3 regions of the Stenotrophomonas sp. NPDC077659 genome follow, and region 2 is predicted to be linked to each of the others. Evidence: predicted binding sites of a transcription regulator. Region 2 holds the regulator's gene; each other region holds the start of a gene.
What was found. The regulator FliA, encoded in region 2, starts transcription of late flagellar genes. The targets are predictions, from matches to a motif close to TAAAGTTTNNCNNNCNNNGGCCGATAA.

Region 1: the regulator FliA is predicted to act here: its motif matches at 5,553-5,579, upstream of ACQKDV_RS06085 (methyl-accepting chemotaxis protein).
Region 3: the regulator FliA is predicted to act here: its motif matches at 6,541-6,567, upstream of ACQKDV_RS04120 (flagellin).

Annotation. Positions count from the first base shown of each region.
Region 1 covers NZ_JBNNHG010000026.1:14,472-24,888, reverse strand. Annotated here, with positions in the region: gene ACQKDV_RS06115 (efflux RND transporter permease subunit) at 1-935, shown strand, start outside; gene ACQKDV_RS06110 (efflux RND transporter periplasmic adaptor subunit) at 928-2,091, shown strand; gene ACQKDV_RS06105 (efflux transporter outer membrane subunit) at 2,078-3,472, shown strand; gene ACQKDV_RS06100 (hypothetical protein) at 3,548-3,763, shown strand; gene ACQKDV_RS06095 (DUF5694 domain-containing protein) at 3,950-5,038, opposite strand; gene ACQKDV_RS06090 (hypothetical protein) at 5,202-5,477, shown strand; gene ACQKDV_RS06085 (methyl-accepting chemotaxis protein) at 5,806-7,644, shown strand; tRNA gene ACQKDV_RS06080 (tRNA-Leu) at 7,709-7,794, opposite strand; gene ACQKDV_RS06075 (response regulator) at 7,935-8,315, shown strand; tRNA gene ACQKDV_RS06070 (tRNA-Glu) at 8,568-8,643, opposite strand; tRNA gene ACQKDV_RS06065 (tRNA-Ala) at 8,690-8,765, opposite strand; tRNA gene ACQKDV_RS06060 (tRNA-Glu) at 8,812-8,887, opposite strand; tRNA gene ACQKDV_RS06055 (tRNA-Ala) at 8,935-9,010, opposite strand; tRNA gene ACQKDV_RS06050 (tRNA-Glu) at 9,195-9,270, opposite strand; tRNA gene ACQKDV_RS06045 (tRNA-Ala) at 9,316-9,391, opposite strand; gene ACQKDV_RS06040 (heavy metal translocating P-type ATPase) at 9,481-10,417, opposite strand, start outside.
Region 2 covers NZ_JBNNHG010000001.1:86,825-97,241, forward strand. Annotated here, with positions in the region: gene ACQKDV_RS00345 (CPBP family intramembrane glutamic endopeptidase) at 1-198, opposite strand, end outside; gene gyrB (DNA topoisomerase (ATP-hydrolyzing) subunit B) at 264-2,723, opposite strand; gene recF (DNA replication/repair protein RecF) at 2,835-3,929, opposite strand; gene dnaN (DNA polymerase III subunit beta) at 4,806-5,906, opposite strand; partial or broken gene ACQKDV_RS00365 (helix-turn-helix domain-containing protein) at 6,182-6,478, opposite strand; partial or broken gene ACQKDV_RS00370 (MinD/ParA family ATP-binding protein) at 6,470-7,183, shown strand; gene ACQKDV_RS00375 (RNA polymerase sigma factor FliA) at 7,180-7,923, shown strand; gene cheY (chemotaxis response regulator CheY) at 7,980-8,372, shown strand; gene ACQKDV_RS00385 (protein phosphatase CheZ) at 8,372-8,977, shown strand; gene ACQKDV_RS00390 (chemotaxis protein CheA) at 8,980-10,417, shown strand, end outside.
Region 3 covers NZ_JBNNHG010000015.1:30,115-40,531, forward strand. Annotated here, with positions in the region: gene rpoN (RNA polymerase factor sigma-54) at 1-819, opposite strand, end outside; gene ACQKDV_RS04095 (response regulator) at 1,223-1,855, opposite strand; gene ACQKDV_RS04100 (PilZ domain-containing protein) at 1,949-2,524, opposite strand; gene ACQKDV_RS04105 (hypothetical protein) at 2,521-2,814, opposite strand; gene fliS (flagellar export chaperone FliS) at 2,811-3,227, opposite strand; gene fliD (flagellar filament capping protein FliD) at 3,357-4,772, opposite strand; gene ACQKDV_RS04120 (flagellin) at 5,213-6,445, opposite strand; gene flgL (flagellar hook-associated protein FlgL) at 6,860-8,062, opposite strand; gene flgK (flagellar hook-associated protein FlgK) at 8,059-9,939, opposite strand; gene flgJ (flagellar assembly peptidoglycan hydrolase FlgJ) at 9,948-10,417, opposite strand, start outside.

The DNA of each region.
Region 1 (10,417 bases), on a different contig from region 2:
GTCTGGGCATCACCGAACGTGACGTCACCAACAGCATGGTGGCCTCGCTGGCCGGCAGTGGCCAGGTGGCACCCACCTTCTGGCTGAGCCCGAAGAACGGCATTTCCTATGGCGTGGTTGCGGCCACCCCGCAGTACCGCATGGACAGCCTGGCCGCCCTGAGCGCCTTGCCAGTGACCGGCAGCAGTGGCGTGCCGCAGGTGCTGGGCGGCCTGGCCGACATCCAGCGCGGTTCCAGTTCGGCGGTGGTGACCCACTACAACGTGCAGCCCACCCTGGATGTGTATGCCAGCGTGCAGGGCCGTGATCTGGGTGCGGTGGCTGCCGATGTGCAGAGGGTCATCGACGGCATGGCAGGCCAGCGTCCGCGCGGCACCGAGGTGGGCCTGCACGGCCAGATCGATGCGCTGCATGTGGCCTTCAATGGCCTGGGCTATGGCCTGCTGGCGGCGATCGTGCTGATCTACCTGCTGATCGTCATCAACTTCCAGTCCTGGACCGACCCGTTCGTCATCATCACCGCGCTGCCAGCCGGGCTTGCGGGCGTGGTCTGGATGCTGTTCCTCACCCACACCTCGCTGTCGGTACCGGCATTGACCGGCGCCATCCTGTGCATGGGCGTGGCCACCGCCAATTCCATCCTGGTGGTCAGCTTCTGCCGTGAGCGCCTGGCCGAGCATGGGGATGCCGCCAAGGCTGCACTGGAAGCCGGGTTTACCCGCTTCCGCCCGGTCTGCATGACTGCGCTGGCGATGATCCTGGGCATGCTGCCGACCGCCCTGTCCACCGAGCAGAACGCGCCGCTGGGTCGCGCGGTCATCGGTGGCCTGCTGCTGGCGACCTGCGCCACCTTGTTGTTCGTGCCGGTGGTGTTCGCCCTGGCCCATTCGCGTAAGCCCCGCATCGCCCCCGCTGGAGAGCCCCTGCATGTCTGATGCCCCGCTGCCGCAGCGTTCGCTGCGCCGCCCCCTCATCCTGGGTGCCGCCATCGCGGTGGTCGTGGTCGCCGCCGGCCTTGCCCTGCGCGCGCAACAGGCACACGCCGTGGTCGAATGGACCGAGCGCCAGGCGGTGCCGGCCGTGCAGGTGGTCACCGCCGGTGCGGAGGGTGAGGCAGGCACGATGACCTTGCCCGCGCACCTGACCGCCTGGACCGAGGCACCCATCCATGCGCGCGTCGGCGGCTACCTGAAATCGTGGAGCGCCGACATCGGCCAGTCGGTCAAGGCCGGCCAGGTGCTGGCGGTGATCGACAGCCCCGAACTGGACCAGCAGATCGCCCAGGCCCACGCCCATCTGCTGCAGGTTCAGGCCGACGCCGCACTGGCCAAGGTCAGTGCCGAGCGCTGGCAGGGCATGCTGGGCAGCCATTCGGTATCGCGCCAGGAGGCCGATGAGAAGCAGGCCAATGCAGTCGCCGCGCAGGCCAGCGTGGAGGCAGCGCAGGCCGACTACGCGCGCCTGCAGGAGCTGGGCCGCTACCGCACGCTGCGTGCGCCCTTCGATGGCACGGTCACCTCGCGGCAGACCGACGTGGGCCAACTGATCCGGGCCGATGACAGTGGCCGCGAGTTGTTCAACATCGCCGATACCCGGCGCCTGCGCCTGATGGTGCCGGTGCCGCAGACCAGCGCGGGCAGCATCACGCCAGGCCTGCAGGCCACTCTGCAGGTGCCGGGGCAATCGGGCCGTCACTTCACCGCCACCCTGCAGGGCGATTCCAGTGCGATCGACCGCAGTTCGGGCACGCTGCTGGCGCAGTTCGTGGTCGACAACGCCGACGGCGCGCTGCTGCCGGGCAGCTATGCCGAAGTGATCCTGCCGCAGCAGGGCGGTGGCGACGGAGTGAGCGTGCCGGCCGATGTGCTGATCTTCCGGGCAAAAGGCACCCAGGTGGCGGTGGTCGATGCCAAGGACATCGTGCACCTGCGCGACATTCACATCGCCAGTGACCTGGGCAGCACGCTGCGCGTGGACCGCGGCCTGAAGGCAGGCGACCGGGTCATTCCGAACCCGCCCGACGCGCTGCGCGAAGGCGACCACGTGCGTGTGGTCGCCGGTGAGCAGGAGCCTGCGCATGCGCGCGGGTGAGTGCCGCTTGGCGCTGGTGCTTTGCGCGCTGCTGCTGGGCGGCTGTTCGCTGGCGCCCAGCTACCAGGTGCCGGCCGTGGCGATGCCGGTCGGTTATGAAGGCAGCGCCGCGCCCGCCGAGGCCGCGCCGTTGCCGACGGCCTGGTGGCAGGCCTTCCAGGACCCGCAGCTGGACCGCCTGCAGCAGCAGCTGGCCGAGGCCAGCCCGACCCTGGCGCTGGCCGTGGCCCACTATGATGCCGCGCGTGCCGCAGCCGGCGAAGTGGCTTCGACGCGTGTGCCACAGGTGGGTTTCAGTGCCGGGCCGGCGCGCCAGCGCCAGTCCGACGACAAGCCGCTGCGCAGCGCGACCCAGCCTGCGATCTATGACAGCAACAGCGCGACCTTCTCGCTGTTGTTCGACCTGGACCTGTGGGGCCGGCTGCGCAATGCCGCGGCTGCCGCATCGGCGCGGGCCGATGCCAGTGGTGATGACCTGGCCGCCGCGCGGCTGAGCCTGTCGCAGCAGCTTGCCGGGCTGTACCTGCAGCTGCGTGGCGCCGAGGCCCAGCAGGTGATCCTGCGCGACAGCATTGATGACTACCGGCAGGCGCTGGCGCTGACCGAGGACCGGTTCCGCGGCGAGATCGCCTCGGAACTGGACGTGGCGCGCGCCCGCCACCAGTTGGCCAGTGCGCAGGCCGATCTGGATGCGCTGGATGCACGACATGCACTGCTGCGGCATGCCATCGCCGAACTGGTGGGCGCGCCGGCCAGCGGGTTTACGCTGACCGGCGTCACCCTGCCGACCTTGCCGCTGGTGCCTGCGGACCTGCCCAGCAACCTGCTGCGGCAGCGGCCGGATATCGCTGCTGCCGAGCGGCGGGTGTTCGCCGCCAATGCTGGCATTGGCGTGGCCCGCGCCGCCTGGTTCCCGCAGCTCAGCTTGACCGGGCTGCTGGGTGGGCAGACCTCGGGCAGCGCTTCGGTGTTCGATGTGGGCAACCGCTACTGGGCGCTCGGCCCGCTGGCCGCGTTGCCGGTGTTCGATGGCGGTCGCCGCAAGGCCGCCAAGGCGCAGGCCTATGCCGAGTTCGATGCCGCGTCCGCGCAGTACCGCGCCACCGTGCTGGCGGCGATCCGCCAGGTGGAGGACCAGTTGACCCTCCTGCGGCAGCTGGAGGCGCAGCGTGGGCACGAAGATGACGCGGTGCAGGCGGCGCGACGTGCCGAGCAGATCGCACGCGACCGCTATGCCGGTGGTGCGGTGAGCTATCTGGATGTGGTGAGCGCGCAGACCGACGCGCGCCAGGCCCAGCTGGGCCTGCAGGACATCCAGAGCCGCCAGCTGCAGGCCAGCGCGGCGCTGATGGCGGCCCTTGGGGGTGGCTGGACGCGGTAGCGTCGGACGCGGTCTCAGCCTGTGAGAGGGCGGGGCGGAACAATCGCCCCGTCGCCATCTCAGCAGGAAGTTGCCATGCGCTGTTGGATCACTCATATCGCCGGCGCCTATGCACCGGCCTGCATCGGCTGGTTGCTGGCACTGGCCGGAGGGCTGCGTCTGGAACAGCTGCGCATCGACCCGCTGGCGCAATCGCTGGTGCCGGTGCTGCAGTGGGGCGTGACGGTGGTGCTGTTGGCCACGCTGGGCTGGATCGTCGTCGCCAGCGCTGCGCTGTGGCGCAACCGGTAGCGTCGAGCTTGCTCGACTGACGCGGTTGTAGAGCCGAGCCATGCTCGGCTGGCCGCTTTGTAGCGTCGGGCTTGCTCGACTGCTCGGCAATTGCAGAGTCGAGCCATGCTCGAATGATTCTGATGGAAATCAGCCGAGCATGGCTCGGCTCTACAGGGCTCCAGATCGGTTGCGCATGGCGCTGCGTCAGCGCAGGATGGGTTCCGCATCCACCAGTTGCACATCATGCATCTGGTCCAGATACGCCTCGTAGTAGCCTTTGTGCGAGGCACCCACAATGGCCAGCATCCGCGTACCCGGGTGCTGGCCCAGCACGTCGCGGATGTTGGCGACCATGCGCAGGTTGCGGGTTTCCCAGTAGCCCAGATAGTTGCGGCCGAAGCCTTCTGCCGACGGTTCGACGAATGCGGCGCCGAAGTCATTGTCATACACGAGCTTGACCATCGCAGGATCGTTGTCGTTGCGGTAGATCGCCATCAATCCGTCGGGCGTGTCGACGTTGGCGTACAGGCGCTCATAGGTGGCATGGCGGATCTTTCCGGCCGGGTTGTCCCACGCGCGGCCGATCGCCTTCGCGGCGGCGTCCTGTTGTGCCTGCGGTGTGGGCGCGTCGGCGCTGTGGTCATCCACCGGCCACAGCCGCTCCAGCCCCAGGCGGGCAGCCAGTTCGGCGGCGACCAGGGCCACTTCGTCCTTGCGTACCCTGCGCGCTTGGAGGAACTGCACCAGTTCGGGGCTGAGGCTGTCAGCAGCGCGGCGCTCCTCTACCGGAAGGCGCAGCCACTGCACCAGCGCCGAGCCGTGTTCGCCTGCAGCCAGGCACACGGCTGCCAGACGCCGGCGCTGCGCCGGGGTCGGGTTACCCGGCCACGCGGCAAGCAGGCGGTCCATTTCTGCGTTTGCGGTGGGCACGTCCATACCTGTGGCCGCCATGGCCGCAGAGGTATCGACGCAGTAGTCGGCGGTGCTGTCGGCGTACCGGCTGGGGTAGCGGCGCATGAAGTCGCACTGCAACCCCGGCACGTTCTCTACGGCGATCGCCGTTGGCTTCCAGGCCTGCAGGCGGGCCAGCAACGGTTCCAGTTGCTCGGGCTTGAAGGTTCCAGGCAGGCCTGAAAGGTGTGGACCGCCCAGTACCAGTACCTCGTTCACGCGTCCCGCTGGCGGACCCTTGTGCTGGTCGGGATGGAAGGCGGGGCGATACGGCGCGTCGGCCGCACTGGCAACGCTGCTGCACAGGCCCAGCAACAGAACGCACACACTACGCTGCATCATGGTCTTTCCCGGTAATGGTCGGTTTCCAGATACGACCATGGTGGATGCACTCGCCTGCGATGGGATGCGTCGTAGGTCATTGCAACCCTTCCGGCGTAACACGCATCGCTGCATCTGCCGCGGTGGTCCACAATGGTCACTGATCGTTGAATCGAGCACTGCCATGGATGCTGCACTTCCCATCGTGATCCTCGCCGCGCTGCTGGGGGCGATCATTGGTTTCATCGGCCCGGCGGGCTGGCGCTGGCAGCTGCTGCGGTTTTCCCCGGGGCTGCTGTTGCCGGTGGCGCTGCAGGTGCTGCAGAGCACCCCATGGATCCTGGGTGGAGGCGGGAACTGGGTGACCGCGGCGCTGCTGGTGTGGGTGGGCAGCCTGGGCTATCTGCCGGCGGTGCTGGCGGTTGCCGTGCTGCGCTGGCTGATGTGGCGGCAACGCTGATCCCCCGGGGGCCTGCCTGCCAGGTCGATGCCAGGCAGGGATGCTGGGCGAAGAAAGGGATTCGGCAGAGCGTGCTAAAGCTGGCCATGAACCGGCCGATAACCTGACTGGGTCTGGCTCCTGTCCTCCCGTAGCAGGACCCCCGGCTGTCCCCGATGGACGGCCTGCGCTGTGTGTATCGACGAATGGTTACGCAGTTCGCAGTGCCCAGCTTTACGCGCAGGAGATCGAGGACGCCGCCCCGTGCGTCTGCAAGTCCAGGCAATTGATGGCCCCGCCGGGTATTCGCCCGCCGGATTGCACCTTATTGGACTTCGAGGACCAGATCATGCTGATGCCAGGCTTCACGGCGGGTGAGAAGACACCGGTCGAATCGCATTCCCGTTTCTCTCCGCGGCGCCTGTTGCTGGGCGCTCTGGGCGCGCAGCGCACCACCGCCGAGGCGTCAGCACAGGACCGCCGGCAGGATGAGCTGGCCGCACAGGTGGCCGCCCTGCATCGCGTGCAGGCGGTCATCGAGTTCGCGCTCGACGGCACCATCCTGCAGGCCAACGACAACTTCCTGCAGGTGGTGGGCTATCGGCTGGATGAAATCCAGGGGAAGTGCCATGCCATGTTTGTCGATCCCGAGCATGCCCGCAGCCCGGAGTACCGTGATTTCTGGGCCCGGCTGGCGCGTGGCGAGTTCGACGCCGGCCGGTACCGGCGCTTTGGCAAGGGCGGGCGTGAATTCTGGATCCAGGCTTCCTACAACCCGGTGCTCGACCACCAGGGGCGGCCGTACAAGGTGGTGAAGTTCGCAACCGACATCACCGCGCAGAAACTGCAGGCGGCAGATTCAGCCGGCCAGCTGGCTGCCATCGACAAGTCGCAGGCCGTGATCGAGTTCAGTCTCGACGGGCGCATCCTGTCGGCCAATGCCAACTTCCTGGCAGTGACCGGTTACACGCTGGAAGAGGTGCAGGGCCGGCATCATGCGCTGTTCGTCGAGCCGGGTCATCGGGAAAGCGCTGAATATCGCCAGTTCTGGGAGAAGCTTGGCCGGGGCGAGTATGACGCCGCTCAGTACCGGCGCTTGGGCAAGGGGGGGCGCGAGGTGTGGATCCAAGCATCGTACAACCCGATCCTGGACATGAACGGTCGGCCGTTCAAGGTGGTCAAGTACGCCACCGACATCACCGCCCAGGTGCATGAGCACCAGGCAACGCAGCGCGCTGTGGCGCAGACACGCGAGGTGGTTGCGGCAGCCAAGCAGGGCGACCTGACCCACCTCGTCGACATGACCGGCAAGCATGGTCCGATCGCTGAGCTGTGCCAGGGCGTCAATGCGCTGGTCCAGGCAATGGCCGGAATTCTGGGTCAGATCAAGTTCGCCGCGGACACCATTGCGGTGGGTGCCAGCGAGATCGCGCAGGGTAACAGCGATCTGTCGCAGCGCACCGAGCAGCAGGCCGCTTCACTGGAAGAAACGGCGGTGTCGATGAAGGGCCTGGCCGATGCCGTGCAGCGCACCGCCACCCACGCACGCCAGGCCAGTGAACTGGCCGGTGGCGCGTCCGATGTCGCTACCCGCGGCGGCAGCGTGGTGCACGAGGTGGTGTCGACCATGGCGGTGATCAACGCGTCTTCGCGGCGCATCGTCGACATCATCGGGGTGATCGACGGCATCGCCTTCCAGACCAACATCCTGGCGCTCAATGCGGCGGTGGAGGCGGCACGTGCCGGCGAGCATGGACGAGGATTCGCGGTGGTCGCCACCGAGATCCGCGAATTGTCGCAGCGCTCGGCCAGCGCGGCCAAGGAGATCAAGCAGTTGATCGATGAGTCGGTGGCCAATGTCGGCGCCGGCACCGCGCAGGTGGAGAGCGCCGGGCGCACCATGGACGAGATCGTGCGCGACGTACGGCGGGTGAGCGAACTGATGGCGCAGATCAGCTCGGCGGCGCAGCAGCAGAGCGACGACATCCAGCAGATGAACCAGGCCGTGGACCTGATCGACCAGGGTACGCAGCAGAATGCGGCGCTGGTGGAGGAAGCTTCGGCGGCGGCGCGCAGCATGGAAGAACAGTCCGCGCAGCTGCTGCAGACCGTGGCCGGGTTCCGGGTGGATGCGGGGCAGGGCAGTGCGGGCATACCGCCGGCACCGATGCTGCGGGTGGTACCCTGAAGCGCGTGAAGATGACCCTCGGAATACGCAGAAGGCCAAGTCGATGACCTGGCCTCTGACGCGATGGTGCCGGTGAAAGGACTCGAACCTTCATGGGGTCACCCCCGGCTGATTTTGAGTCAGCTGCGTATACCATTCCGCCACACCGGCAGCAGCGGGGTAGTGTAACCGAGGCTGGCGGTCCTTCATAGAGGCACTCCTGTGCCGGGGCCGAAACCCCTTCTTTTTGTCGGTAATGGCGGCGTGACGGCTATACTGGATCGGCTTGACACATGCAGGAGCGATGGCCCATGACTGCGTTGCAGGACCTGCGGGTGCTGGTGGTCGAAAACGACGAGATGAGCGCGGCCCTGTTGCAGATGCAGTTGGTACAGGCCGGTGCCGTGGTCGTCGGTCTGGTCGCGACGGTCGCCGAGGCATTGCGTCTGCTGCAGGACACCTCGCCGGACGTGGCCCTGCTGGATTACCGGTTGGCCCGCAATGAGACCAGCGAGCCCGTAGCCGCTGTGCTCGCTGCCCGTGGAATTCCTTTCGTGCTGGCCACCGGCATGACCGCCGAGCAGGTGCCCGCATCAATGCGGGCCGGCGTGCTGCTGGTCAAGCCCTATCTGTCGGTGGATCTGTCGCGGGCGTTGTTGCGTGCCGTCGGTCATTCCACTACGCGGGTGTGACCGCACACCGCACGCCCAGTTGGCCTCCTCGAAGGTGTAACGCAGGTGCTCACGGTCATCGAGGATGGCGTACTGCGTGGCCAGCTGGATACCGGCGGTTTTGACGCCAAGGGCGGTGAGACATTCATCCACGCATGGCGTGGATCTACTGCAGTATCCGGAGTGCCCCGGTAGATCCACGCCATGCGTGGGTGTCGTAGTCCGAACGGCAGGCAAAGAAAAACCCCGGCCGAGGCCAGGGTCTTCAAGAATTGGCGTCCCCACGGGGATTCGAACCCCGGTCGCCACCGTGAAAGGGTGATGTCCTAGGCCTCTAGACGATGGGGACGCACGAAAACTTCAAGTTGTAGATCTTCGACGGCCTGATGTCGAAGTGGTGGAGCCAAGCGGGATCGAACCGCTGACCTCCTGCATGCCATGCAGGCGCTCTCCCAGCTGAGCTATGGCCCCATGAAACTCCGGATGATCCTGCCGGGAGCAGGGTCCGTTCTGAAACTGGCGTCCCCACGGGGATTCGAACCCCGGTCGCCACCGTGAAAGGGTGATGTCCTAGGCCTCTAGACGATGGGGACGCACGAAAAACTTCAAGTTGTAGAACTTCGACGGCCTGATGTCGAAGTGGTGGAGCCAAGCGGGATCGAACCGCTGACCTCCTGCATGCCATGCAGGCGCTCTCCCAGCTGAGCTATGGCCCCGTGTTGCCGAGCCGCCTATCTTACCAACGTGTTCACTTTTGTGGAAGCTTTTTTTTCGCTTTTTCGTCGCGCTTCACTCAAGCCGCGAGGGCAGGGGAAACCACAACGCCACAACCTGAACCTCGGTAGGCGGTGAACAAAAAAGACCCGGTAATCGGCCGGGTCCTTGTTGTTCGTGATGAATTGGCGTCCCCACGGGGATTCGAACCCCGGTCGCCACCGTGAAAGGGTGATGTCCTAGGCCTCTAGACGATGGGGACGCAGGAAAACTTCAAGTTGTAGATCTTCGACGGCCTAATGCCGAATGGTGGAGCCAAGCGGGATCGAACCGCTGACCTCCTGCATGCCATGCAGGCGCTCTCCCAGCTGAGCTATGGCCCCACGTCGCTGAGGAGCGAAATAATAGCTGTACCCCCCGGGGTTGGCAAGCCTTTGTTGCAGTTTTCTTCACGTCCCTTGCGATGCCGTTGTCAGCTGTCCGGCAGCCGCTGCGCGCGCAGGCGCAGCGCGTTGCTGATGACCGATACCGAGCTCAGGCTCATCGCCACCGCCGCCAGCATCGGAGAAAGCGAAATGCCCCACGGCACCAGCACGCCGGCCGCGACCGGAATGCCCAGCCCGTTGTAGAGGAAGGCGAAGCCAAGGTTCTGCCGCATGTTTCGCACGGCGGCACGCGACAACTGGCGCGCACGCAGGATCCCGCGCAGATCGCCCTTCACCAGCGTTACCTGTGCACTGGATATCGCCACGTCGGTGCCGGTGCCCATGGCGATGCCGACATCGGCGCTGGCCAGGGCAGGTGCATCGTTGATGCCATCACCGGCCATCGCCACGACATGGCCCTGTGCCTGCAACTGCTGCACCAGTGTGGCCTTGTCGGCCGGCCGGGTTTCACCATGCACCTCGTCCAGCCCCAGGGCGGATGCCACCGCCTGCGCAGTCAGCAGGCCATCGCCGGTGGCCATGATGATGCGCAGGCCGTCACGGTGCAGTGCGGCGATGGCGTCGGCCGTAGTCGCCTTGATCGGATCGGCCACCGACAGCAGCCCGGCCAGTTGCCCATCCACCGCCAGGTACATCACGCTGGCACCGCGACGGCGCAGGGCATCGGCGTGTTCCTGCAGTGCGGCCACCGGCACCGATTGCCCGGACATCAAAGCAGTGTTGCCCAGCCACATCGCGCGGCCCTCCACACGGCCACGCACGCCCAGCCCGGTGATCGAATCGAACGCCTCGACCGCGAGCAGCGGCAATCCGCGGCTGCGCGCAGCGGTGACGATGGCTTCGGCCAGGGGATGTTCGCTGCCCTGGTCGAGGCTGGCGGCCCACTGCAGCACCTGGGTGTCGTCGAAGCCGGTGGCGGCATGCACTGTATCGAACGCCGGCCGGCCTTCGGTGAGTGTGCCG
Region 2 (10,417 bases):
GGCCTTGGCACTGGCATAGCCGATCTGGATGCCGCGATACAGCCCCCACGCCATGCCGCTGATCAGGCTGAGGATGAACAACGTGCCCGCGCCGATGCCCACATCGATGAAGAAACCTGCCACGGGCGACCCGCGGCGCGGCGCCGCAGAGGCGGGCGGGACGGGCGGCGGAACGGAGACCGGCACGGAAGCGGACATCGATTACCTGCAATCAGAGGGCGAAGGCCGGCGCGTTTCCACGCACCGGCCACGGGCAGCGTGGATCAGATATCCAGATTGGCGACCTTCAGCGCGTTGTCTTCGATGAAGTCACGGCGCGGTTCAACGACATCGCCCATCAGGGTGCTGAAAATCTGGTCAGCGGCCACCGCGTCCTCGATGCGCACCTGCAGCAGGCGCCGGGTATCGGGATTGACCGTGGTATCCCACAGCTGCTCCGGGTTCATTTCGCCCAGGCCCTTGAAGCGCTGGATCTGGCGGCCGCGTTTTGCTTCTTCCAGCAGCCAGTTCTGCGCCTTGGCGAAGCTGTCCACTTCCACCGACTTCGCGCCGCGGCCAATGGTGGCGCCTTCGCGCACCAGGCCGTGCAGCAGGCTGGCCGCCTGGTGGATGGCGCGCAGTTCGCCGCCTTCGAAGGCCGCCAGCGGCAGCACCTGCACGTGTTCCTCGCCCATGTGGCGACGGGTCACCAGCACGGCGGCCGGACGCTCGTCATTGGGCTCCTGCAGTTCCAGGCTGAAACGTGCACTGCCGAGGCTGCCTTGGTTGAGACGCTTGGCCAGCGCGTCCAGGCCCTGGCCTTCACCGGCATTGCGCAGGTGGGCCAGGTCCATCGGTACGAAGTCGACCAGCGCTTCAAGCAGCTTGCGGTCGTAGCGGTGCGCATTGCGTTCGATCGCATCGCGCGCGCCAGCGAAGGTCAGCAGCAGCTTTTCCAGAGCGACCCCTTCGATACCGGGTTCGCCGGCGGCCGGCACCAGCACGGCGTTTTCCACCGCATTGCTGGCCAGATAGCTGTCCAGCGCCGGGTCGTCCTTCAGATACAGCTCCTGCTTGCCCTGCTTGATCTTGTACAGCGGCGGCAGGCCGATATAGACATAACCGCGCTCGATCAGCTCCGGCATCTGGCGGTAGAAGAACGTCAGCAGAAGAGTGCGGATATGGGCGCCGTCGACGTCGGCGTCGGTCATGATGATGATCTTGTGGTAACGCAGCTTGTCCGGGTTGTACTCGTCACGACCGATACCGGTACCCAGTGCGGTGATCAGCGTACCGACCTGGTCCGAAGACAGCATGCGGTCGAAGCGCGCACGTTCCACGTTGAGTATCTTGCCGCGCAGCGGCAGCACCGCCTGGTTCTTGCGGTTGCGGCCCTGCTTGGCCGAACCGCCTGCCGAGTCACCCTCGACGATGAACAGTTCTGACAGTGCCGGATCCTTTTCCTGGCAGTCGGCCAGCTTGCCCGGCAGGCCGGCGATGTCCAGCGCGCCCTTGCGGCGGGTCAGGTCGCGAGCCTTGCGCGCCGCTTCACGTGCACGCGCCGCATCGACAATCTTTCCGGCGATGGCTTTGGCTTCGTTGGGGTTTTCCTGCAGGAACTCTTCCAGGCGCGCACCGAAGGCGTTTTCCACCGCCGGCCGCACATCGGAACTGACCAGCTTTTCCTTGGTCTGGCTGGAGAAGCTCGGGTCCGGCACCTTCACCGACAGCACCGCAATCATGCCTTCGCGCATGTCATCGCCGGTCAGGTTGATCTTGGCCTGCTTGGCGATGCCGTTCTGCTCGATGTAGTTGTTGAGCACGCGGGTCAGCGCACCGCGGAAACCTGCAAGGTGGGTACCGCCGTCCTTCTGCGGAATGTTGTTGGTGAAGCAGTACATCGTCTCCTGGTAGGAGTCGGTCCACTGCAGCGCCACGTCCACCACGATGTTGTTGTGTTCGCCGGTGACCGAGATGACGTTCGGGTGCAGCGGGGTCTTCAGCTGGGCCAGATGCTCCACGAAACTGCGGATGCCGCCTTCGTAGTGGAAATCGTCGCGACGGCCTTCGCCGCGCTCATCGGCCAGCACGATCTTGACGCCGGAATTGAGGAACGACAGTTCGCGCAGGCGACGGGCCAGAATGTCGTAGTGGAATTCCACGTTGTCGTGGAAGGCCACGGTCGACGGCCAGAAGCGCACCGTGGTGCCGCGCTTGGTGGTGTCTTCCAGCTTGGCCAGTGGGGTCACGGCAGCGCCGTTGCTGAATTCCTGCTGGTAGTGGGAGCCGTTCTGGAAAACGTCCACCAGCAGCTTCTGCGACAGCGCGTTGACCACACTGACGCCCACGCCGTGCAGGCCGCCGGACACCTTGTAGCTGTTGTCGTCGAACTTGCCGCCTGCGTGCAGCACGGTCATCACGACTTCGGCTGCCGACACTTCGCGGCCCAGCTTGGCGCTCATCTGCTCATGCTTGCCGGTCGGAATACCGCGCCCGTTGTCGGACACCGATACCGAACCGTCAGCATGAATCGTCACCGCGACGTGGTCGGCATGGCCGGCGAGGGCTTCGTCGATGGAGTTGTCGACGACCTCGAACACCATGTGGTGCAGACCGGTGCCGTCATGGACGTCGCCGATGTACATGCCGGGACGCTTGCGGACAGCCTCGAGCCCTTCCAGGGCGGTGATGCTGTTGGCGTCGTAGTTGCCGTTGTTTGCCGGGGTGTTCTGTTCGTCGGTCATTGCGCTTGCCGTAGGCTCCGCAGATCGGTCACCGCACGAGGCGATGCGCCGGGTAAGAAGGGGTGCAACCTGAATTATACCAGCCGGGCCTTGCTGGCCCTGATGTAGCCACTATGGCACAGCCATGATCTGTGCATGTTCCACGTGGAACCGGGCGATGTCGGTGAGGTCCACCAACGCCGCCGGGGTTTCAGTCGCCGTAACGAAGATCTGCGCCGGACCGGCCAGGAGCCGCTCCAGAACTCGGGCCTGATGAGTGCGGTCCAGTTCCGATGCCAGGTCGTCCAGCGCGATGACCGGCCACTGACCGCGCTGTTCAGCGTAGTCCTCGGCCTGCGCCAGCAGGCAGGCGAGGGCGGTCAGCTTGGCCTGGCCTCGGGAAAGGGCATCCCGGCCGGGGATGCTGTGGAAAACCACACTCCAATCGGCCCGGTGCGGGCCTACCGAGGTGTAGCCAGCCTGGCGGTCGCGTTCGCGGGCCAGCAGCAGGGCATCAGCGAGCGGAAGTTCGTGTCGCCGCCACCCGGGGCTGAGATCCAGGCCCTGGATACCCAGCTGCGGTGCCAGGTCCGCTGCCAGGGCGATGGCCCGTTCCTGCAGCCGTTCAAGGTAGTGCTGCCGGCGGCTGGTCAGCGGCTCGCCGGCCTCGGCCAGCTCGTGGTCCCAGGTATCCAGCATCCGCGAGGTCCCTCCCTGTTTCAACAGCGCATTGCGTTGCTTGAGGGCTCGGGAATACCGGCGCCACAGAGAAAAAAAGTCTGGTTCCACGTGGAACAGGCCCCAATCGAGGAAACGACGGCGCGGCTCGCCCCCACCGCTGACGAGGGCATGGCTGCCCGGTTCAAATGTCACCACCGCCAACGCCGCACAGAGATTGCCAAGCTGGGCAACGTCTTCGCCATCCAGACGACCCTTCCAGTCCTGCCCGCTATGGCGAAGGCCCGCCTTGCGACGATGCGGAGGATGATCGGCGCGCTGTTCCTCCCATTCCACAAAGATTTCCAACGCTTCCTGGCCCTGGCGGACCAGGCCATCGCGCACCCGACCACGGAAACTACGGCCATAGGCCATCAGGTGCAGCGCCTCGAGCACGCTGGTCTTGCCTGCGCCATTGTCACCGGTCAGCAGGTTCAATCCCGGCTGGGGCGACAGTTCCACGGCACTGAAGCGGCGCAGTTGGTTCAAGGCAAGGCGGCGGATCAGCATGGGACGCAGGGGACCATCCGCGCAGGGCGGTAGCAAGGCAGGGAATCCATCAGCTTACTGCATCGGTCAAGACCACCGCCGGTGGCGCCGTTGTGCCGGCCAGTGCGGTAGGACGATCCATTGACAGGCAGTTCCGCATGGAAAGTGCAGCCATCTTGTCACCCCGGCAGTCAGTCCTGGGGCGCATGAATTCGTTCAATTCTGCGTACCTCAGCAGGGCCCTCGCCCGCAGAATTCAACGAATCCGCGGCACTGCCGACCGCGCCCGCCACGCCGCTGACTCCCATCAGTTTCCCTCCGCTGCGGTTTCCTTGAAATCTGCCAGGCCGGGCAGCGGAGCGTTCCACAGATTTGAAGGAATTCATGTCGCTCGTTCCACGCTATCCACAGCGGGTCTGTATGACTTATGCACAAGGGAGGGGCAATCTGTGGATAAAAAACGCCCTTTCAGCAGCCCGGAAAATTATCCACAGCTTCCCCCCCAGCCCCAAGGGCCTCTATACAGGGGGTTTCATGCCTATAAACCGTATTTAAATCAATAAGATAACCATGTTTTCCACGAATTCTGGCCCTACCATCACCACCAAGCTTTTGATTTATACCCAGATTTAAAAGCTAGGGCGGGGCGCATATACCAGAAATCAGGGCTGTGGATAGCAGCGTCAGCAGGACCCAGGTCCCGTTGATGAGAGGATTGGCGAATCGGCGAAGCCACCCACCGGGCTGGAGCAGACGACGCTTCCCCCCCCGACCGACCGGACAACCTGGAACATTCCCACAGAAATAGCATCACCCGCATCAATGCTCCACGTGGAACAAAAAAAAACGCCCGGATAAGCCGGGCGTCTTCGTGTTTCACGTGGAACAGCGCAAACGTCAGAGACGCAGCGGCATGACCACGTGGCGCGACTTCTCGCTGCTGGACTCACGCACCAGCGCCGAGGAGTTGGAGTCGCGCAGCTGGATGATCACTTCCTCGTCGCGCAGGGCGGAGAGGGCATCCAGCAGGTAGTTCACGTTGAAGCCGATGGCGAGATCGCTGACCGTGGTGTCGGCTTCGATCTCTTCCTGGGCTTCTTCCTGCTCCGGGTTGTGCGCGCTGATCTTCAGGTTGCCCGGAGAGACTTCCACGCGGATACCGCGGTACTTCTCGTTGGACAGGATCGCGGCGCGCTGCAGCGAGGCACGCAGTGCTTCGCGATCAACCTTCACTTCGCGGTCGGCGCCAATCGGGATCACCGCCTCGTAGTCCGGGAAACGGCCGTCGATCAGCTTCGAGGTGAAGGTGACATCGTCGCGCTTGACGCGGACGTGGCTGCGGCCGACTTCCAGCTCGATCTCGCGATCGCCGCTTTCCAGCAGGCGCTGCAGTTCGGTCACGCCCTTGCGCGGCACGATGATCTGGCGCTTGGAACCGCTGGGCTTGGCCAGGTCGGTTTCACAAAGGGCCAGGCGGTGGCCGTCGGTGGCGACGGTACGCAGGGCATCACCGCGCAGATCGAACAGCAGACCGTTGAGGTAGTAGCGCACGTCCTGCTGGGCCATCGCGAAAGCGGTGCGTTCGATCAGCTCCTTCAAGGTCGCTTCGCCGATGGCTACGCGCTCGGTGGCCTCCACTTCGTCCACCGACGGGAAGTCGTTGGACGGCAGCGTTGCAAGGGTGAAGCGGCTGCGACCTGCCTGCACGGTGATCTTGTCACCGGTCTGCGAGACGGTAATCCGGCTGCCGTCGGGCAGGGCGCGGATGATCTCGAACAGCTTGCGGGCGGGAATGGTGGTTTCGCCGTCCTGGGCGTCTTCAACCGCGATCCGCGACACCATCTCCACTTCCAGGTCGGTACCGGTCAGCGACAGCTGGCCGTTCTGCACCTGGACCAGGAAATTGGCCAGAACCGGAAGGGTCTGGCGGCGTTCGACCACGTTGACGACCTGTGCCAACGGCTTGAGAAAGGCTTCGCGCTGCAGTGTGAAACGCATGTGGTTCCGTGCCCCTATGCTTTAAAAAATGTGGAATAAATCAAAAGCTTGGTGGTGCTGGTAGAGACAGAATCGCTGGAAAACAATGCTAAGTATTTGTAATGTAAAGAGTTTTCAGCCTCGAAACCCTCTGCATTACTGTCCGTCAGGGGGTGGGGAAAGCTGTGGATAAATTCGACGCGTTTGCCGACGCCAATTTTATCCACAACTCATCCCGCGCTTGCTACCGGATTCTGCACCGTTTTGTGCGATGACGCCTCATCAGCGTCCGTGCATCATTCGCTCAGCTTCCGGATCAGCTTGTCCCAGTCCTCGCGGAGCTTGCCGTCGGTCTCCATCAGGGTGCGGATCTGGCGGCAGGCATGCAGCACCGTGGTGTGATCGCGACCGGCAAAGGCATCGCCGATCTCAGGCAGGCTGTGCTCGGTCAGTTCCTTGGTCAGGGCCATGGCGACCTGGCGTGGGCGGGCCAGCGAGCGGGTCCGGCGCTTGGACAGCAGATCCTTGATCTGCAGCCCGTAATAGTCGGCAACGGTTTTCTGGATGTTGGGAATGCTGATCGCCTGCTGCTGGACGCCGACCTGGGCCTGGCCAACATCGACGTCATCCTCGGCCTGAACCCCACCTTCACCCTGGCCGACCTGGTGGCCGGCCGCTGCAGCCTGGAAGACGTGATCATCGAGGGCCCCAACGGCGTGCTGGTGGTCCCGGCCGCCTCCGGCCGCCGGCACATGGCCGAACTGGCCCCGGCCGAGCATGTCGGCCTGGTCAACGTGTTCTCCGAACTGGAACGCGAGCTGGACATCATGGTGGTGGATACCGCTGCCGGCATCACCGATGGCGTGCTGACCTTCTGCCAAGCCGCACAGGACACGGTGGTGGTGGTCTGCGATGAACCGGCCTCGATCACCGACGCCTATGCGCTGATCAAGGTACTGTCGCGCGAACGCGGCGTGGACCGCATCCAGGTGGTGGCCAACATGGTGCGCGACCCCAACGAGGGCCGCGTACTGTATGAAAAGCTGAGCCGGGTCTGCGAGAAATTCCTCGCCGATGTCTCGCTGAACTACCTCGGCTGCGTGCCGCAGGACGACTGGCTGCGCCTGTCGGTGCAGCGCCAGCAGCCGGTGGTCAAAGCCTACCCGTCCAGCCCGGCCGCGCTGGCGATCACCGAGATCGCCCGCCGCACCGCCCGCTGGCAGGCGCCCACCGAACCGCGCGGCGGCGTCGAATTCTTCCTCGAACGCATCCTCAAGCAGCGTGGGGTGACCGCATGAAAGGCGCAGCCCAGTACAAGGAAGTCCAGCGCTCGACCGCGACCGACGTCATCACCCAGCACTCGGACCTGGTGCGGCGCATCGCCCACCACCTGGCCGCGCGCCTGCCGGCCAGCGTGGAGGTGGACGACCTGATCCAGGCCGGCATGATGGGCCTGATCGAAGCCTCGCGCAGCTACGACGCCGACCAGGGGGCCTCGTTCGAGACCTACGCTTCGATCCGCATCCGTGGCTCGATGATCGATGAGATCCGGCGTGGCGACTGGGTACCGCGCTCGGTGCACCGCCGGGCCCGCGATGCTGCGGCCACCATCCGTCGCCTGGAGCAGAGCAGCGGACGGGCCGCCAGCGCCACCGAAGTGGCTGCGGCCATGGACATGCCCCTGCCCGAATACCTGCGCCTGATGGAGGACGCCTCGCGCGGGCAGGTGCTGAGCCTGGAATCACGCATCGAGGACCAGGGCGAGCTGGACACCGTGGCCCAGGGTGGCCCAACCCCGCAGCAGGTGCTGGAACGTGGCGAATTCGGCCGCGAGCTGGGCAAGGCCATCGGCCTGCTGCCCGAGCGCGAACAGCTGGTGCTTTCGCTCTATTACGAGCAGGAGCTGAACCTGAAGGAGATCGGCGCGGTGCTCGGCGTGAGCGAATCGCGGGTCTGCCAGATCCACGGCCAGGCCGTGCTGCGCCTGCGCGGCCGCCTGAAAACCTTCGAGGCCGCCGACGCGGGCCTTGAAGAATGACATGAACGAGTCGGCTGCCCCCGGCCCCTCGGAATGAACACCAAAGGAACTCTGCTTTGAACAAGAACATGCGCATCCTGATCGTTGACGACTTCTCGACCATGCGTCGCATCGTCAAGAACCTGCTGGGCGATCTGGGCTTCACCAATACCGCCGAAGCCGAGGACGGGCATGCCGCGCTGTCGATGCTGCAGAGCCAGCCGTTCGATTTCGTCGTCACTGACTGGAACATGCCAGTGATGACCGGCATCGAGCTGCTCAAGGCCATCCGTTCCGATGCCAAGCTGAAGACCCTGCCGGTGCTGATGGTGACCGCCGAAGCCAAGCGCGAGCAGATCATCGAAGCGGCCCAGAGCGGCGTCAACGGCTACATCATCAAGCCGTTCACCGCCCAGACCCTGGAAGAAAAGCTGGGCAAGATCTTCGAACGCCTGGCGGCCAGCGCCTGATGGATACCCCGGCCGACAGAAGCGCCCTCGCCCTGCGCCTGCAGGAAGCCCTGGATGCCCTGGAGTCAGGCGACGAGACCGCCTGGCGCCAGCGCATCGACAGCCTGGTGGCCGCGCGCACCCAGCCGATGATGAGCGGCCTTTCGCGGCTGGCGCGCGAGCTGGGCCAGGCGCTCGGCGAGCTGCCCACCGTGCCCGACGAGGCCGGCGAGCTGGACGATGCCTGCGCGCGCCTGGACCACGTGGTGGCAATGACCGAACAGGCCACCCACCGTACCCTGGACCTGGCCGAGGAATGCCGGGCCCTGACCGAACAGCTGCGCGCCGATGGCCTGCGGCCGGGCCAGGACGTGCAGCTGGAGCGCATCCGCCACAACCTGACCGAGATCGCGCTGACCCAGAGCTATCAGGACCTGACGGGCCAGATCATCCGTCGCGTGGTCGGCATCGTCCGCCGCGTGCACGAAGGCTTCGGCGCACTTGGGCTGCCGCCGGAACAGCATCGCACCGACCCGGAACTGGCCGGGCCGGCACTGAAGGGGCTGGACCGCCACGCGGTCTCGCAGAACGACGCCGACGACCTCCTGTCGGATCTGGGGCTGTAAGCATGAGCGCTGTTGCCGACGACATCACTGCCGATTTCATCATCGAGGCCCAGGAAATCCTGGATCGCCTGGGCGAACAGCTGGTGTCGCTGGAACAGGCACCGCAGGACAATGACCAGCTCAACGCGGTCTTCCGTGGTTACCACACGCTGAAGGGCGGCGCGGGTTTCCTCGGCATCACCGCCATGGTCGAGCTGTGCCACGCCGCCGAAGAAGCGCTGGGCGCGGCCCGTGCCGGCCAGGCCGTGCTGCAGTCCGGTCATTTCGATGCTGCCCAGCAATCGCTGGATTACCTGCAGTCGATGCTCGATGCGGTGTCGTCCGGCACTGAGCCGGGCTATGCGCCGCCGGACCTGATTGCCCAGTTCGAGGTGCACGGCGGGGCCGCGCCCGCACCGAGCGCCGCCGCAGCGCCTGCCGCCACGGGCAGCGACCTGATCACCGACGACGAATTCGAAGCCCTTCTCGACCAGCTGCACGGCGGCAACGCGCCGACCGCCGTCGCTGCGCCGAAGAAGGCCGACGATGGCCTGATCAGCGAAGACGAGTTCGAAGCCCTGCTCGACCAGCTGCATGGCGGCGCGGCCCCGGGCTCGAAGCCGGTGGCCGTGGTGCCGGCGACCGCCCCGCCCGCGCCGACCCCGCGCGCCGCGCCCAAGCCGGCCGCGAACAAGCCGGTGGCCGAGGCCGAACACACCGTGCGCGTGGACACCAAGCGCCTGGATGCCATCGTCAACCTGATCGGCGAACTGGTGCTCTCACGCAACCGGCTCAAGACCCTGCGCACCCGGCTGCGCGATGAGGAGCTGGACCGCGCCGTGTCCACGCTGGACATCGCCACCGCACGCCTGCAGTCGGCGGTGATGCGTACCCGCATGCAGCCGGTCGGCAAGGTGTTCTCGCGCTTCCCCAAGGTCGCCCGCGACGTCGCCCGTTCGCTGCAGAAGGAAGTAGACCTGGAGCTGATCGGTGCGGAGACCGAGCTGGACCGCAACCTGGTCGAGGCGCTGGCCGATCCGCTGGTGCACCTGGTGCGCAACGCCATCGACCACGGCGTGGAAATGCCCGACCTGCGCGAAGCGCAGGGCAAGCCGCGGATGGGCCATGTGCGCCTGTCCGCACAGCAGGAAGGCGACTACGTCAGCATCGAAGTGCAGGACGACGGTGCCGGCATCGATCCGGAAAAGCTGCGCGCCAAGGCGCGCGAGAAGGGCCTGATCGACCCGGAAGCCGCCGCCCGCCTGAGCAGCGAGGAGTGCCTGCACCTGGTGTTCCTGCCCGGATTCTCCACCAAGCAGCAGGTCACCGACATTTCCGGCCGTGGCGTCGGCATGGACGTGGTGCAGTCGCGCATCCGCGAACTGAGCGGGCAGATCCAGATCCAGTCCGAACTGGGCCGGGGCAGCCGTTTCCTGATCCGCGTACCGCTCACCCTGGCCA
Region 3 (10,417 bases), on a different contig from region 2:
TTTCCATTGTCCATCGGCATGCCAGGCGACCACGTCCGGCACCACCACGGTGTTGCGCTCGGGCAGCAGGCTGTCGCCCGGCCGCGGCTGCAGCGACAGGATCAGGCGCACGGCCTCCCGCACATCGTCCACTTCGGCGTCGTGCTGCCGGGCCAGTGCGGGGTAGTCATGTGCGGCCAGGGCGTCCAGCGCGCCTTCCAGGATGCGCGCGGCCAGATGCCGGGCCGGTACCGCGCCGTGCAGGCTGTACAGCTGCGCCAGCAGGCCTTCGCGCAGGTCCTGCGCAGCCATGCCGGCCGGTTCGCCGTGCAGCAGCTGCTGGCGGATGGCTTCGACAGCGGTGCCGTCGATATCGAACTGGGCGCTGGCCAGCAGCTGCAGCTGGTCGAGAGGGGCCTGCAGGTAGCCCGCTTCGTCGCAGTGTTCCAGCCAGAAGGCGGCCACGGCCAGTTCGCGCTCGTCCAGGTCCAGTGCCAGGCGCTGCAGGACGCGCAGCTGCGGGTCACTGGATTCGCCAGCGGCGATGCGCGCCATGCGGTCGTCGTCACCGTCCTGCCAGCTGGTGCCGGCCACGTCCCACATCGATGCCTCGGGCAGCTCATCGAAGGCTGCCGTTTCGAGGGTGGTGGTGCTGGCGTCAGTGGCGTCGGTGGCCGGTGCATCCACCTCCTCGATCTCCAGCAGCGGGTTGGAATCCAGCAGCCGCTGGATTTCCTGTTCCAGATGCAGGCCGTCCAGCTGCAGCAGCCGGATGGACTGCAGCAGCTGAGGGGTGAGGTGAAGTGTCTGGCCCAGCTGGGTCGAAAGTGCAGCCTTCATTTCAGTTCCCCGGCGCCGCTCCCCGACGCCTTGTGGAACACATCTTGCTTTTGATCCCGTGCAGGCGGAATCGGGGGGTTCCTGAGTGCGCTGGTGGCGCTCCCGACAGACTGTAGGGATATTCCCTACAACGCAGCGGGAATTTGACGATCCCTGGAGCCAAGTCGTTGATTTTGGTCGGGCGGGCCACGCTTCAGGAGCGTGGCAGCGTACGCTATCCCGTCAGGGGATGTCGGGGTGACGGCATTCCGGCGCCTCTGCGCTCTGTATGTGGCGCACGGCGGACGGCGGTGTAGAGTCGACTGTCAGTCGACTACCGCGCGAAGCGCGCGTCTTTCAATGGCGGAGACAAAGAGCAGTCGACTGACAGTCGACTCTACCGGGGCTACTGCCCCGCAACCGGTCATTCCAGCTCGTGCTGGTGCCGTGCGGCCAGCAGCAGCAGATCGTTGGCGCGGCGGCAACCCAGCGACTCCATCATGCGGGCGCGGTGGGTCTCCACCGTCTTCACGCTGATGCCCAGGTCGGCGGCGATTTCCTTGTTGCTCTCGCCCTTGCCGATGCGGCGGAGGATCTCGCGCTGGCGCGGCGACAGTGCAGCAATGCCGGTAGGCTTCTCGCGGCCCAGCATGGGCGCCAGCATCTTGGCCGATATCTGCGGGCTCAGGAACACCTGGCCGGCATGCGCGGCGCGAAGGGCCAGTTCCAGCTCCTGCGGCGCGGCGTCCTTGACCACGAAACCGACCGCGCCACGGTCCAGTGCATCACGCACGTGGGCGGCGTCGTCGTGCATGGTCATCATCACGATGCGGGTGCCCGGCGCGCGCAGGCGGATGTCGCTCAGCGCTTCCAGGCCGGTACGGCCAGGCAGGGACAGGTCCATCAGGACCACGTCGGGAGCGTGCTGCAGGGCCATCTGCAGCGCCTGTTCGGCGTTGCTGGCCTCGGCGACGAGCTGGACATCGGCAAACCCCTGCAGCAGCCGCGCCAGGCCGGCGCGGACCAAGGTGTGATCGTCGACGATGAGAACTCGCACAGGCACGCAGCTGGTCCGTGAAGGGGGAGACCACCTTAACTTAGCTGAACGGGTGCGCCAAGGGCCGTCCGTCCCGCTTCCGGATGGCAGGGTTCAGCGCGCTCGCCGCGCTTCGGCAATCTGTCGCCGATGCAAACGGAACAAGTGGCGTTCCATGGCCATTTCCAGGCCATCGCCGAGGCGATGGAAGCGCAGCCACAGGAAGTGGCCGCCACCGCCATCGGCGGCTTCGGCAACCACCTCCACCGGCAGTTCGATATTGTCGGGCAGCCAGTCGCTGGGCTGCAGGCGGACCACGCCGGCCTGGCCGGGCAGGGCGCCACTGCGCGGGCCCAGCTGCAGGCGGATGCCGCGGCGTGACCAGCGCACCGGGCGCAGGGTCAGCTCCTGCCCCTGCTGGCGCACCAGGCGGCCCAGCAGCACCATGGTCAGGTCGAGCTTGGCTTCAAGGCGCTGGATCTGCAGGCTGGCTTCACTGCGTTCCTCATGCTCGTCCCCGCGGCTGTCTTCCACCAGTGCCAGGCTGCGCAGCAGGCCTTCGGCACTGCTGGTGCGGCCGGCAACGCTGCCGGCCTGGAACTCGGCCGGCAGGGCCAGTTCGCAGCTGAGCGTCTCATCGAACAGCTCGCTCTCGGCCGGGTGGTGCAGCGACGTGGTCGGCAGGGTCATGCCAGCGATTCTGCCTTCAGGTACGCATGGGCGGCGCGAAGGGAGCGCTGGCCATCACGCATCTGCACCGCAACCGCATCTCGGCGTTGCCGCAGAAGGCCCAGCAGGCTCTGCTGGCGGTCCAGCAGTGCGGCGAGCGGGGCACGATCAGTACCCGTCAGCGGGGTGCTGAGCAGGTCGTGCAGGACGTGGTCGTGACTGTCCAGCAGGCTGCTTGCCTGATCGAACGCGGCTTCACCCAGCGCCTTCTCGAAGGCGTCAAGCTGGGCGTGAAGCGTATGCAGGCTCACAGTGGCACCGCCGCCGGACGGCGCTGTTCGTGCGGAATGGCATTCCAAGCGCTGTCAATTTCGGTCAGCAGTTGCAGTGATTCGTCCAGCGCAGTGCGGTCGTTGTGCAGGTTGGCCTCGGTCAGCCGCTGCAGCACGTAGTCGTACAGCGCCGACAGGTTGCCTGCGATTTCGCCGCCGGCCTCATGGTCGAGCGATCCGTTGAGGTGGCCGACGATGGCGCAGGCTTCGCCGATGGACTTGCCCTTGCCTGCATGGTCGCTGCGCTCCATGAAGGCCATCGCGCGGCGCACGCGCTCCAGCGCACCCGACAGCAGCAGGGCCACCAGCTTGTGCGGATCGGCGTCGGCGACCGCACTGGTCACACCTACCTGGCGGTACTGCTCGGCGTATTGACGGCTGGAACCGTACATTCGTGATTCTCCCTTGCGCGACGTGCCGCCGCCGGGTCGTCAGGACCCGCGCCGGCGGCACTGCGGTGATTGCGGTTGCAAGTGTTATCGGTGCGTACGCGGCTAAACTTGAGCCTTGTACGCGCATGATCACCTGCTCAGCTGTGCCAACTGCTGGCTCAGCGCGCTGCTGCTCTGCTGCAGCTTGCCCATCAGCGTGTCCAACGCCAGGAACTGTTTCTTGTAGCGCTCCGCCACGCCTTCCATGCGCGTATCCAGATCGGCACGACGCTTGTCGATATCGGTGAGGGTCTTGTTCAGGCCCTTGGTGCGGGCCACGAAGGCGCCTTCCTTGCCGACGGTAGTGCTGACATAGCTGTCGACCATCGTGTACAGCTTGCCGGCGCCGCCGGTATCGCCTGTGATGGCTTGGCGGATTTTCTCCGGCTGGCTGGAAAGTGCAGCAGCGAACTTGGTGGTGTCCAGTACCAGGCTGCCGTCAGCGTTCGGGTAGCCCCGGGTCTGCAGACCCAGAACCTTGGGGTCCAGCCCCTCGGCCGCAAGATCCTTGAGGATGCCGCCCATCTGCGCCCGCAGCTGGCTCATTGCACCACGCATCTGCGCATCGCCGGTCAGCGACGAGGCTTCCTTGTTCTCGGTGTCGTATTTGGTTTCGGTATTGATGGCCGCCAGCGCCGCGTTGTAGGCGGTCACGAAGTCCTGCATCACCTTGGTGGCCGCAGAGGTGTCGGTGCTGATGGTCACCGTGCTTTGGCCGGTCATCTTCAGGTTCAGGGTCAGGCCCGGCACCGCGTCGGCCACGGTGTTGCTGGCGCTGACAACCTCCACACCATCGATGGTGATCTTCGCGTCGGACGCCGGCGTGTTTTCCTTCAGGCTGCCCACCAGCGAGGTCAGGCCTGGATCACTGCCGGCGTACTCCAGCTTGATGGCGTTGGCTGCGCCGGTCTTTTCCTGGGCGATGGACAGGTACTGGTTGTCACCCGAGCTTATCAGGGTGGCCTGTACGCCCTCCTTGCGGCCAGCGGCGTCGATCTTGTTGCGGACCGTGCTCAGCGTGTCACCGGCTTCGACCTGGATGTTCATGGTCTTGGCGGCATCGCCGGTGCCGACGGTCAGCGTCAAGGTTCCGGCGGTAAAAGTCTGCGTCTTGGGAACCGATGTGTCGGCAATCAGCTTGTGCGCGGTCGCCAACTGTTGCACGTCGATCTTGTGGGTGCCATTGGACGCGGCGACCTTGGTGGTGCCCAGGTCGTACAGTGCGACCGATGCCGTCAGGATTTCGTCGGTATTGTTGGTGCCGCCCTTGCTTGCCGTGACCGTGCGCGTATCGAAGGCGGTGGACGCCTTCAGGGCCGTCAGCGAGGTCTTCAGCTTGTCGAACGCGGCAGTGATCGTGCCGACCGACGAAAGCTGCAGCTTTGCCTTGGATTGCTGCAGGTTCAGTGCGTTGTCGGCCGGCTTGCGGTCGGCCGCGACCAGCTGGCTGACCATGCCGGAAATATCCAGGCCCGAGCCAATGCCACCGTATCCAAAGTCTGCCACGTTAATTCTCCTGGTAGCCGGGGTGGCCGGCATGCGGCGGCCCGTGTCAACGGAAATAGCGGCCTGCGCCGCTGGGTCTTGAGGACTACGTTGATGCATGTGCCGTGCCACTGGCTTGGAGCCGATTCTGGCACGCGGGTTGCAGGAGGGTTTGGGCAGGTTGCGGGTAGGTTCACCGCGGGCTGCCAGGGGTCTGCAAAAAAACCTCCCCCAAAAGCAGGGGAGGGATCAGGCTACTGACAATCGGAGGGAGACGAAGCCACCCGGTACGTACAGTCAAAGGTACAGCGCTGAAAGAGAGTTCCGCAGGAGCGGGCGATGCCAATCCGTTTCGGGGTTGAACCCGGGCCGGGCATCGCCCGCGTCTGAGGTGCAGCTTTCATCTCGGTTGCCGCTACCACCGGTCTTGACCGGCGGCAGCGGCGCGTTCCTGCCGTGGATCAGCGCAGCAGGCTGAGCACGTTCTGCGGCACCTGGTTGGCCTGGGCCAGCATGGCCGTACCGGCCTGCTGCAGGATCTGGGTGCGGGTCAGCTCTGCGGTTTCCTTGGCGAAGTCGGTATCGCGGATCCGGCTGCGCGAGGCAGACAAGTTTTCCGAGGAGGTCTGCAGGTTGGCGACCACCGAGGTGAAGCGGTTCTGGATGGCGCCGAGGTCGGCGCGCACGCTGTTGACCGACTCCAGCGCCTTGTCGACGATCGAGAGGGCCTGCTGGGCACCTGCAACCGTGTCGATCTTGATGTCTTCCACATGCACCGGACCTGCCGAAGTGGCAACGGTGTTCATTGGTACCGCCGGGTCGCCAGCCGTGTCTGCAGGCTTGGTGACGGTTATGTCTGCGGCGAGACCATCTGCCTTCACGGCAGTCAATGCGATCTGACCCGTAATCGCAGTGCCATCGGCGTTCGTGGCATTCTGGGCATACAATCCGGTTTCTCCGAGCTTGCTGTTGATTGCTGCAGCGACGGCCTTGGCGGCGCGATCCATGTTCGCGTTGTCCACCGCCGGTTCCGCGGTAGCGGCATCGGCGCGCGGCGTGTAATCGAACTTGATCTCGCCGAGCTCGATGTCGCCAATCTTCATGCCGGTCAGGGTGCCCTGAGCGGTTTGCATATCAGCGGCGGTGAAGGTGATGTTGCCGGCATTCAGGAAGCTTGCAGCGCCCAGCGAGTTGGCCTTGGCATCGACCACGCTGTTGATGGCAATCGCCTGGCCTGCATTGGCGCCCACCTGGAACAGCTGGCTGGTGAAGGAACCGTCCAGCAGCTTGGTGCCATTGAAGTCGCTCTGCTTGGCGACGCGGTCGATTTCGCTGATCAGCTGGGTGACTTCAGCCTGCAGCGCCTTGCGGTCGCTGGTGGAGTTGGTGGCGTTGGAAGCCTGCACGGCCAGCTCACGGATACGCTGCAGGTTGTTGCCGACCTCGCTCAGCGAACCTTCGGCGACCTGCGCCAGCGAAATGCCGTCATTGGCATTGCGGATGGCCACGTCCAGGCCGCGGATCTGGGTGCTGAAGCGCTCCGAGATCGCCAGGCCGGCCGCGTCGTCCTTCGCGCTGTTGATGCGCAGGCCGGACGAGAGGCGCTGGATGGTGGTGGCCAGCGAGCTGCCGCTGGTGCTCAGGTTGCGCTGAGCGTTGAGCGACATCGTATTGGTGTTGATTACCTGTGCCATGGGGTCGTCTCCTCTTATATGGAACCCGTTGGTGAATGAAACGAAGCGCCGCCTGATTTTTTTATTTGGCTGTGTGCTTCGCCGTTGCCAAATGAATAACGGCGCTTTGTCAACAACCTTTAGGCGGGAATTTCGCTGAAGCTGCAATTCTTCGCTGGAGGCTGCCTTTCCGGGATTTTCCGCGCGTGGAATGGGAGCGGGTAGGCTCTGGAAAGGGGGGCCGGGGACTGCCCGGCCGGCGTCAGGAGGGATATCGGCGATTGTTGGCGAAGCTGAACGATGATGACGCTTCGCCGGGCATGGCCCGGCGCTACCTAACTGGATGATCTATGGAACGAGCACGAAAAAGGCCGCGATGCAGGGCATCGCGGCCTTCGGGTGCGGCAGGTTGGAGGGGGGATGGCCCCCGTCGGCTCAGCCGATCTTGTTGAACAGCGACATCTGCTGCATCTGTGCAAACAGGGTCTGTGCGGCCTGCAGGGCCGTATTCTCCAGCTGGTACTGGCTGAGCGCGTCGGCATAGTCAAGGTCGCGCATCGAAGACAGCGTCGTCTTCAGGGTCACGCCGTTCGATTCACGCATGTCGGCGGCATTGTCCAGGGTCTTCAGCTGTGCGCCGCCTGCAGCGCGTGCGTCGATCATCCTCTCTGCCGCACGGGCCACGTCGCGCAGGCTGCTCTGCAGTGCATTCTGCTGCACGGCCAGCTGCTGCGGGGTGCCGGTGTCGCCCTCCAGGGCACCGATCAGCGAGTCCAGCGTGCCGAAGATGTCGCGGCTGCTGGACGGCGTGACCGAGAAGCTGTCACCCCCTGCTGGAGCGCCGTCGATATGAAGGCGCACGCCGTTGACCACCAGATCATCGCCAGTCTTCATTGTGCCGTTGCTGACCACCGTACCACCGGCGTCAAGAACCTCGTAGCTGTCGTGCGCGGTGAAGCGCACGCTGAAGGCTTCGCCGTTCCAGGTGTCGGTTCCGTCGCGGGTGATGTTGGTCAGCACACCGGTGCCGGTGTTCCCAGCGGCCGGAGCGCCGTCCACAAAACCATCGCCGGTGGAGATGCGCAGGAAGATCTCGCTGCCGGGCAGGGCGTCGCGCACGTAGGTGTCCGGGCCCACTTCGACCTGTCGCTGGGTCTGGTCACCGCTGTAGACCACGGCGCCACCCACCTGTGAGAACGGCGGGTTGCTGTCATTGGTGCCGCCAAACAGATAGCGGCCGGTGCCATCGCTGGCATTGGCCAGCGACAGCAGGTTGTCCCGGATCGCCTTGATTTCGGTCACCATGGACTGCTTGTCCGCCGCCGCCAGCGCCGGATTGTTGGCGTAGATGGTCAATTCGTTGATTCGCCCCATCATGTCGCCAACCTGGGCAAGCGTGTTCTCCTGCACGCCCAAACGGTTCTGCACGTTGTTGGCGTTGAGTTTCATGCGTTCCAGAGACGCCAACGTGCGGTCCAGGCCCACGGCGGCACCTGCATTCACCGGGTCGTCCTTGGCGGTGACGATCTTGCTTCCGGTAGCGATCTGCTGCTCCAGGTGGTTCAGCTTGGCCTGCTTGGCCATCATCAGCGACATCGACTGGGAGAACATCATCCCGGTGGAAATGCGGTTGTTCATCGGCTTGCCGCCCGCAAAATGGTCTGGAACATGGTGTCGGCGGTGGAGATCAGCTGCGAAGCGGCCTGGTAGGCCTGCTGCAGGCGCAGCATGTCGGCCGCTTCCTCATCCAGGTTCACGCCGGAAATGGAGTCGCGCGCAGACTGCGCCTGGTCGGTGATGACCTGTTGCGCACTGAGCGAGTACTCGGCCGAACGTGCGGCGGCACCGACCTGCGTGGTCAGGCCGCCGAGGGCGCCGTTAAGGGTGACGGTGCCGTTGTTGAAGGCCTTGGCGTCTTCCACCTTGGACAGCGCGATCGCGTTGCTGTTGTCCGAGGAGCCCGCCGGCGTAGGGGTGATGTTGAAGGTATCGCCGGTCTTGGGGGCACCGTCCAGCACGAAGCTCCAGCCATTGGCGCTGATGGTCTGCCCGGCGGTATAGGTCTGCGGTGCGCCGCCATCGATGGTGTAGGTGGTGGCCGAGGTGAACACGATCGCGGCCGGATTGCGCAGATTGGCATTGCTGGCATCGGTAACCGTTACGCCGCTGAGCTTGCCGGTGCCGGTGTTGGCCAGTGCTGCAGCGCCCTTTATGGCGGCCGCCGCGGCAATCCGCGAGGGATCGGTGATCGCCACGCTCAGGCTGCCAGCAACGCCGGCAGTGGGCTGCAGCAGGAAGCGGTCATTGGTTGCAGGCGCTCCGCCCACCACCAGTTCGACGCCGCTGATCACCAGCGGATCGGTGGCAGTGCCGGTGCCGGTCAGCGTCACGCTGGCACCTGTATCGGCGCGGCTGGCCTGCCATTGGGTGCCGTCGTACTTCAGCATGATGTTCTGCGCGTCCAGCTTGGACAGATCGCCGTAGCTGGCGGTGATCGTGGCGGTGCCGGTGTTGTCCGTGTTGCCGGTGACGCGCGGGTTGCCCAGGTTGAAGAAGTCACCGCCCATCTGGCCGTAAAGGTCCACGCCATCGCGGTGGCTGCTGTTGAACGATTCGGCCAGGCCGACGGCCATCTTGCCAAGCTCGGCCTGTGCCGGGCTCAACACGGTATCGCGGAACTCCATCAGCCCCCCCATCTGGCCACCCACGGCCTTGGAGGTCAGGGTGATGGTGCTGCCCTGGGTCTGCAGGGCCAGCTGCAGGCGCTCAGGCTGGTAAGGATCGGCAACCGTGGTCACCTTGGAGGCGGTGGTGCCCACCACCAGCGCGTTGCCGCCGGCGGTGTAGACATTCATGAAGCCGCCATCCTGGACGGTGGCGGTGCCACCGGTGTAGCCGATCAGCTGCGAGACCAGTTGATCGCGGCGGTCGAGCAGGTCCGGCGCCGTACCGGCGATGTTGGTGCCGATGGCGCCGTTGATCTGGGCAATCTCGGACGCCAGGCGGTTGATCTCGGTCGCGCCGCCGATCAGCCCGTTGTTGACCTCACCGTTGAGGTTGTTCAGATGGGTGTTGAGCTGCTGGAAGCGGTTGGCCAGCGCTCCGGCGCTGTCCAGCATGTTCTGCCGGTCGGCGGTGCCGGCAGCGTTCGAGGACAAACCGCTGACGGAATCGAAGAAATTGGACCACATGCCCGATACGTTCGTGGCGGTGTCGGAGAACAGTGCATCGACCCGGTCAGCCATGGTCGACAGCTGCTTCAGGCGCGCCAGCTCACCGCTGCTGTCGAGCAGGCGCGAGATCGCCAGCTGGTCCGCCGCCCGGCGGATGTCGGTGATCCGGGTACCGCTGCCCACCTCGCCAAACCCGTAGTTCTGCGGATCGGCGGTGGCGAAGTCGACCTTCTGCCGGCTGTAGCCGGGCGTGTTGATGTTGGCGACGTTGTGGCTGGTGGTCGCCAACGCACGCTGGAAGGCGAGCAGGGCACTGGTACCGGTGGAAAGGACGCTGGACATGGGGTTCCTCAACGACGGGTGATACCCAGCGCCGCGGTTGCGGAGCTGGCGAAGGTCTGGCCAAGGCGCGTGCCGGCGTCGGCCACGGCGGCCACGGCGCGCTCGATGGTCTGTCCACCCGCGATGGCGGCGATCTTGGCGGCATAGCGCGGATCGGTTGCGTAACCGGCGCGCTGCAGGCCGCGGGCGAAGCCGTGCACATCGGTACCGGCCTGCAGGGCCTGCTGGTAGCGCGGGCTGGTCTTCAGCAGGCGCACGTAATCGGCAAAGCTCTCTGCGGGCGTGCTGTAGGCACGGAAGCTGGCCGTTTCGTTATGGCGCACGCCATCGACGTACTCGTGAGTGCCGGCCAGTGCGCTCTGGCCCTTCCAACCGGTGGCCTTGATGCCGAACAGGTTGTGCGACACGCTGCCGTCGGCATGCTTGATCTGGCGCTTGCCCCAGCCGGTTTCCAGCGCGGCCTGGGCTACCAGTGCGC